Linked DNA regions of Prosthecobacter dejongeii. The protein of the gene in region 1 interacts with the protein of each later gene in a pairwise test. Links are inferred from orthologs where the notes say so. Each region holds a gene or a part of one and is shown on either strand. Other genes may lie near its edges. The genes, in order: priA and HNQ64_RS08380.

Region 1 (3,370 bases):
ACGAGGCCGGACAAGATCGCTTTTTACGGTCTCAGTTACGGCGGTAAGAGTGCAATGCGCACTCCTGCAGTCCTTACAGATTACTGTCTCAGCATTTGCTCAGGAGACTTCAATGAATGGGTGCGGAAGTGTGCAACCACAGATCTAGCGTTGAGTTATGTTTTTACCGGCGAATATGAGATCTGGGAATGGAATCTGGGGCGCACTTTTAATTATGCTGAAATGGGCGCTTTGATCGCGCCACGTCCCTTCATGGTGGAACGTGGTCATAAAGACGGTGTAGGAGTGGATGAATGGGTGAACTACGAGTATGCCAAGATTCGCCAGATGTACGACCAGATTGGCATCGGCAACCGCACGGTTATTGAGCACTTTGACGGACCTCACACCATTCATGGTGTAGGAACCTTTGAATTTTTACATCAATGGTTAGGTGATCCACATCGCTAGATTTGATCACCCCACATTCATGGGATCCACATCCCAACTGACATAGATTTCAGAGGGGACAGTCAGCCCCTCGACCACCCGTTTAACATGGGCACACAATGCCCGGATTTTATCACTCCGCAGCAACAACTGAAAGCGATGCTGCCCATGGGCCTTCGCCAGTGCAGCGGGAGTGGGCTCGCCCATGATGGTGCCCTCTGGCAAGTCCTGCTCCAGCCGTTTATGCAGGGTTTGCAGAGTGAACTCGGCCTGAGCTTCATGCTTGCCGCGTGCACTGATCAGCACCATATGAGCAAAGGGGGGATACTTGAATGCTAAACGGTGTTCTAACTCCTGGGCGGCGTAGCCCTCGTAGTCATTGTGACGGCTGAATTGAATGGCTGGGCTGTGGGGGGCATGAGTTTGAACAAAGACCTCGCCTTTCACTTCGCCTCGGCCTGCTCTACCTGCTACCTGGACCAAGAGTTGAAAAGTACGCTCGGCTGCGCGAAAGTCAGGAAGATTCAGAGCCGAGTCCGCATTCAAGACGCCCACCAGGGTAACATTTGGGAAGTCTAGACCTTTGGCGATCATCTGGGTGCCAATGAGGATGTCCAGCTTCTGGGCGCGGAAATCCTTGAGAGTATCGCGCAGCTGATTCTTGCGCTGCATGGTGTCTGTATCCACCCGGGCCATACGGGCTTGCGGGAAGACTTCCCGCACCGCCTGCTCCACACGTTCCGTTCCAAAGCCTGAATACTTGAGCCCAGGTTCCTTACAGCTCGGGCATTTGGTTGGGGGCACACGCCGGGCACCACAGATGTGGCAGACCAGCCGATTGTCCTTTTTGTGCAGAGTCATCGGGATGGCACATTCTTGACACTGTACCGTCTCACCGCACGAGACACAACCCAGGCTGGTATTAAAACCACGACGATTGAGGAAGAGGATAGTCTGTTCCTTTTTTTCCAATCGGTCATTGACCGCATTGCGCAGTTTTTGTGACAGGATACCCGTGTTGGTAAAGGAAACCTCAGTGCCTTTGCGTCGTTCCAGACGCATGTCCACAATACGGATCAGCGGCATGGACTTGCCATCAGTCCGCTTGGTCATGTGGAGCAGTTCGTACTTGCCGGTGGTGGCGTTTTGAAACGACTCCAGGCTGGGCGTGGCAGAGCCTAGCAGGACCGCACAGCGCTCAATCCGGCCCCGGACGACGGCGACATCACGAGCGTGATAGCGCGGTGCATCCTCCTGTTTATAAGAGGGCTCATGCTCTTCATCTACGATGATGAGACCGAGATTATCCAAGGGGGCAAAGATGGCACTGCGAGCACCAATGACAATCTGGGCACGGCCTTCGTGAATCTTAAACCATTCATCATGCCGCTCGCCATCACTGAGATGGCTGTGCAAGACGGCAATGGCATCCTTTTGCGCGGAGAACCGAGCCTTAAAACGCTCAATCGTTTGAGGGGTAAGACTGATTTCTGGCACTAGCACCAAGGCCGTTTGCCCCCGCTTGAGCACCTCGGCGATGCTTTGCAGATACACTTCAGTTTTGCCACTTCCAGTCACGCCATGAAGCAATAGAGTGGGATGAGTGCGCAGTTCTGGGCGTGGAGTTTTCGCTAAAGTATCGGCTTCCCCCTTCACCTTTCCATCCAGTGCAGCGATGATAGCTTCATACGCGATCTTTTGTTCTTCAGTGAAGGTCAGAGGCTGGCTGGGTAAAAACTCCTCGGTTTGAAACGGATCTCTTTCCACTCGGACCTCACTGCGTGTGATCCAACCCGCTTTGAGAAGGGGTTTAATGATGGCTGTCGCACGAGGCAGTTCTCGTCGCAATTCACTGAGGGTGGCCTCGCCTCCATTGCTGCGCAGTTTTTCCAGAATGCGAGCCTGCATGGGGGCCGTGCTATGGAGCTTTTCAAAGACATCCGGGGGCGGTTCTTTGGCCAGCTTGAGATGGCTGTCGGTGAGAAAGGTTTCTGGCTTTTCCCGCACCGCTTGCGGCAACATTGTGCGCAGCACACGGTTTACTGGCACCACATAATACTCGGCGATCCAATTGGCGAGTTTGAGGAGCCCTGGAGTAAACATGGGGCGAGAGCCTACTAAGGAGGCGATTTCCTTTAACTTCGCGTTGTACTCGGTGGATTCTAGGAGCTCAATCACGACTGCCGAAACGCGCTGATGTTGCAGGGGCACCATGACACGTGTGCCGATGCCGATCTGGCGTTCTAACTTTTCAGGAATGGCATAGTCCAGTTCCAGCGCGGCAGCGGTCTCAATCTGAACGCGGGCAATCCGCTGCGCCATCTGTAGGGAAGGTGAATCCTCTCCCCCAAAGCGTGGCATGCCCAAGTCAAACAAAGACTGGGCAGCGGGGCGGACGGAACTGGCTGGGTGGTCAGGCATCAGAGGCTCCTTTCTGAACCACGGATCCCTCCGGTTTGCACGGAGGATTATAGTTGGAAGTTAGCCTGCACCAAGAATTTCTCATTCGCAACAAAGCCTAGCCTCGCTACGTAGTTCTAACATGGCTTTAGATCCAGTTGGTTCTTGTTCTCCTGCACCTTGGTCGCGCCGTCGGTTGCTTTCGGCTGGCGGTCTAGGAATGTTAGGTTTGACGATGCCGCGCATCCTTCGTGCGAGTGAAGCGGTGGTGACGGAGAAAATGATCGCGAGAGCGAAGTCGGTGGTGTTCCTGTTTCAGTGGGGTGGGCCGAGTCATCTGGAAACCTTCGATATGAAGCCGGATGCCCCAGAGGGAATTCGAGGCTTTCATAAACCCATCAAATCAAGCGCGGACGGTATTTACGTTTCAGATCGTCTGCCCAAAACGGCCAAGATCATGGATAAGGTGACGCTCATCCGGTCCATGCATCACACGATGAAGAATCACAATAGCGCGGGTTATTACGCGCTCAGTGGTCAT
Region 2 (3,293 bases), on another replicon or contig:
GATCGTTTCCCCTTCGAGTTTTCCGGCGGCCAGCGCCAGCGCATCGGCATCGCCCGCGCCATCGCCCTGAAGCCCAAACTCATCGTCTGTGACGAGCCCGTCTCTGCGCTCGATGTCTCGGTGCAGAGTCAGGTGCTGAACCTTTTGTTAGACCTCCAGCGGCAGATGGGCCTGAGCTACCTCTTCATCGCCCACGGGCTCAGCGTGGTGAAGCACATGAGCGACCGCGTCGCCGTGATGTACCTGGGCAAGATCGTCGAACTGGCCCCGGCGGAGACGCTTTACCGCCGGCCTCTGCACGCCTACACCCGCGCCCTGCTGGATGCCATCCCTGTGCCGGATCCCGCCCTGCGCCGCCCGCGCTCCCTGCTGCAAGGGGACGTGCCCTCCCCCATCAATCCCCCTGCTGGCTGCGCCTTCGGCCACCGCATGGGCCACCCCCGGTGGAAAGACAGCGTGGGCATGGACCTGAGCTTGAAAGAAATCACCCCCGGCCACTGGGTGCAGCCCTGCCCCTGCTGCACCGGAGAGTGAGCAAGAGGCGCTGTCTAGACTCCATTCGCTGAAGGGTGATCGGTGATCCTTCGTTCTCAATCAGTCTTCGCTCGCTCATCCATCCAGAGTTCCCCAAAAACGCGTTCCCTTTCCCCGCTTGCGGGGTTGCGAAGCCGCGAAGCGAAAGGCCCAGGTGAGGGGGGGGCGTAGCACGCGGGATGTTGTTCGCAGAAGGGTGCCCTTTTCTCTCAAACGACACCTCCACCCTGACCTCACCTTCCACCGCCCCTCACCCCTGGCCCTCTCCCCAGTTCCTGGGGCGAGGGGGATGTCTTTTCGACTCCGTCCACGGAAGACCAAACCGCCGTCGTTCGCTTTTAAATCCACTCCTCGTTCGGTCTATCATTAGGAGCTGCCAAAAGCGCGTTCCCTCTCCCCGCGCTCGCGTGGGGAGAGGCTAAGGTGAGGGGTGGTCGCAGCACGCAGAACCTCGTTCGCAAAAGGGTGCCCTTTTCTCTTAAACGAGTCCTCCACCCTCAATCCCCCTCCACCATCCCTAGCTCTACTTTTCCGCCTTTGGTTTCACGGTGAAGCGGTTGGGGTTTTTCCGGTAGGTGTCCAGGCAGGTGGCGCAGCAGAAAATGACGGGACCTTTCTCTTCAAAAATCCGGTAGATCACTCGGGCGGCTTTGCCATCCACAGGGCAGACGTCATTGATGGGCGGGCCGCCCTTTGCAAAAACAGCGGTGAGGCTGACACAGGTGAGCAGGAGGATGGGCAGTAGAGCTTTCATGGTGTGTGGGGCGCGCGGCACGGGTTTGAGTGTGCCTGCATACCTCCATCAACGCCTGAAGCGCCGCCTTCCTAGAGCCCGGACAAATGCGGCAGCAGGATGCGCAAAGCTGGCACACTGCGGGGCCGCTGAAGATGAAAACCGGGGGCGTTACCCCCCAGGGAAATCTTAAAACGGAATGTCGTCGTCTTCCATGCCATCGGTGATGGGGCCCTCACCGAAGTCATCCTGCTGGGCAGGGGCCTGGCGCTGGGGAGGACGCTGCTGGGCAGCCGGGCGCTGTTGGTAACCGCCGCCGCCACCACCACCATACCCGCCGCCGGAGTTGCCCCCGTAACCGCCGCCACCGCCACCCGCTGGGCGACGCTGCTGGGGAGGAGGTGCGCTGTAGCCCTCTTCATCATTGCCATAGTTCCCGCCGCCACCACCGCCACCGCCGGGGGCACCGCCTTTGCTGTCCAGGAACTGCATGTTCTCAGCCACGATCTTGATCTTGCTGCGCTTTTGGCCCGTGGCCTTGTCTTCCCAGGTATCCATCTGCAGGCGACCTTCGATGAAGACGGAGCGGCCCTTGGCCAGGAACTGGCCCGCGAGCTCGGCCTGCTTGCCCCAGAGGACGATGTCCAGGTAAGTCACTTCTTCCTGGCGTTCGCCACTTTCCGTGAGGTAACGCCGATTGACGGCAATGGCCATGTCACAGACCGCACTGCCTTTGGGCGTGTAACGCACCTCCGGGTCGCGGGTGAGATTGCCGATGAGCATGACTTTATTGAGCGAGGCCATATCCCCTCACCTTATCCAGCCAGCCAAGTTTGCAGCAACCTTTTTTGTGATTCGGGAATACCAAAATCCAGTTGCAAAGCTGCATGATGTCCTAGCTCATGCTTGAGAGGCCCGCCTCCGGGTGGACCGCATACGCTATAGCGGGTGGGACTAGGATTATGTTTGACGGATCGCTCATTGTTTGAAAAGTTTCTTTCTGTCGTATCCCAGATGTCCGTACTTTCATCTCATCAAACAAATCTGGATCGTCTCCTTCAGGGAATCCTGCCGCATTGTGCGATTACGGAAAAACAATCTCTGGCAGCGAGGCACTGGAGCTTACAAATGCCTCTGACGCATGGCTGTAATGTAGGCACTCTCAAAGTTATTTTACAGAGTGAAGCCCTGCTGTCTCAAGCCGTAGTCGGCAAAAGGATTGGTGCTGCAGAGGCTCTCATGGGCACGACGGATGACGTGTTTTTCTACTTGGGGACATTTGCCTATCCCACCACGGAATGCGGATTTCTATTTGTGCATTCTCTGGAACACGATCACTCCGGTAAAGGTGTGGCGACTCCTTTTGACTCTGGCGCTTTTGCCTCACGGGTTCCTGCTCCGGCCCCTTACCTTGATGGCGTGGACTTTGTTAGGAATCACGAATTGCCTGTTCCAGAATACAGACAGCTTTTGGCTGCGCTTATTTCTCATTACGCGGCTACGCCGCAGGCTTATCTGCAAAATGTTGAGGCGTTTGCCTGTCATTGTTTAGAGCAACGTTTGCATCCTTTTGGAATTTCTGGCGGTGATCGGCGGACCAGCACCTTTGAGGTGCGTATCCCTCAGAGGGTACCACTTCAGCCTCCACATTTACTGGCCGTTTTTGTCAAAAATGGCCATGAAAAACAGATCGCCGAACTCAGCTCGCTGCATGCCTTAGGCGTTCGTATCGAGCGATATTCAGCCGACCCTGATCAAGTCGATTCTTTTTATGCAATCCGTGAATCCTGCATTAACTTCATTGAGGAGTATATAAATTCATGACGCACTGGTCTCTCCACGACCTCGATATCATCGGCTTTTCCAGCGTGCTGGAGGCCGAGCCATTGCCGCGTATCCTGGCGCCTATTTTTCAAAGCCGCCAGACGCCGGATTTGGTCATCATGCCTCCCTTCTGCCTCGTTTCGGATGAAGTGTTTAAAGGCAATCTTTCAACCCTGGATGAGTTGGACGCTTTCGAGGCTCG

Evidence for each region.
Region 2: the proteins of priA (region 1) and HNQ64_RS08380 interact in binary tests that used the Escherichia coli proteins (3 or more experiments, as listed by UniProt). The link is inferred for Prosthecobacter dejongeii from one-to-one orthologs.

Annotation. Positions count from the first base shown.
Region 1 is NZ_JACHIF010000007.1:213,773-217,142, forward strand. The notes cover bases 154-3,204. They hold priA (replication restart helicase PriA), read right to left. Parts: upstream 2,851-3,204; coding sequence 457-2,850; downstream 154-456. Other genes in these bases: HNQ64_RS16620 (alpha/beta hydrolase family protein), read left to right, coding at 154-450; HNQ64_RS16630 (DUF1501 domain-containing protein), read left to right, coding at 3,065-3,204. Also shown: more of HNQ64_RS16620, read left to right, coding at 1-153; more of HNQ64_RS16630, read left to right, coding at 3,205-3,370.
Region 2 is NZ_JACHIF010000003.1:93,638-96,930, reverse strand. What follows is about bases 265-3,238. They hold HNQ64_RS08380 (single-stranded DNA-binding protein), read right to left. Parts: upstream 2,072-3,238; coding sequence 1,457-2,071; downstream 265-1,456. Other genes in these bases: HNQ64_RS08370 (hypothetical protein), read left to right, coding at 3,088-3,238; HNQ64_RS08375 (hypothetical protein), read left to right, coding at 2,234-3,091; HNQ64_RS08385 (hypothetical protein), read right to left, coding at 1,058-1,288; HNQ64_RS08390 (ABC transporter ATP-binding protein), read left to right, coding at 265-534. Outside these bases: more of HNQ64_RS08390, read left to right, coding at 1-264; more of HNQ64_RS08370, read left to right, coding at 3,239-3,293. UniProt on the Escherichia coli protein: Plays an important role in DNA replication, recombination and repair. Binds to ssDNA and to an array of partner proteins to recruit them to their sites of action during DNA metabolism. Acts as a sliding platform that migrates on DNA via reptation.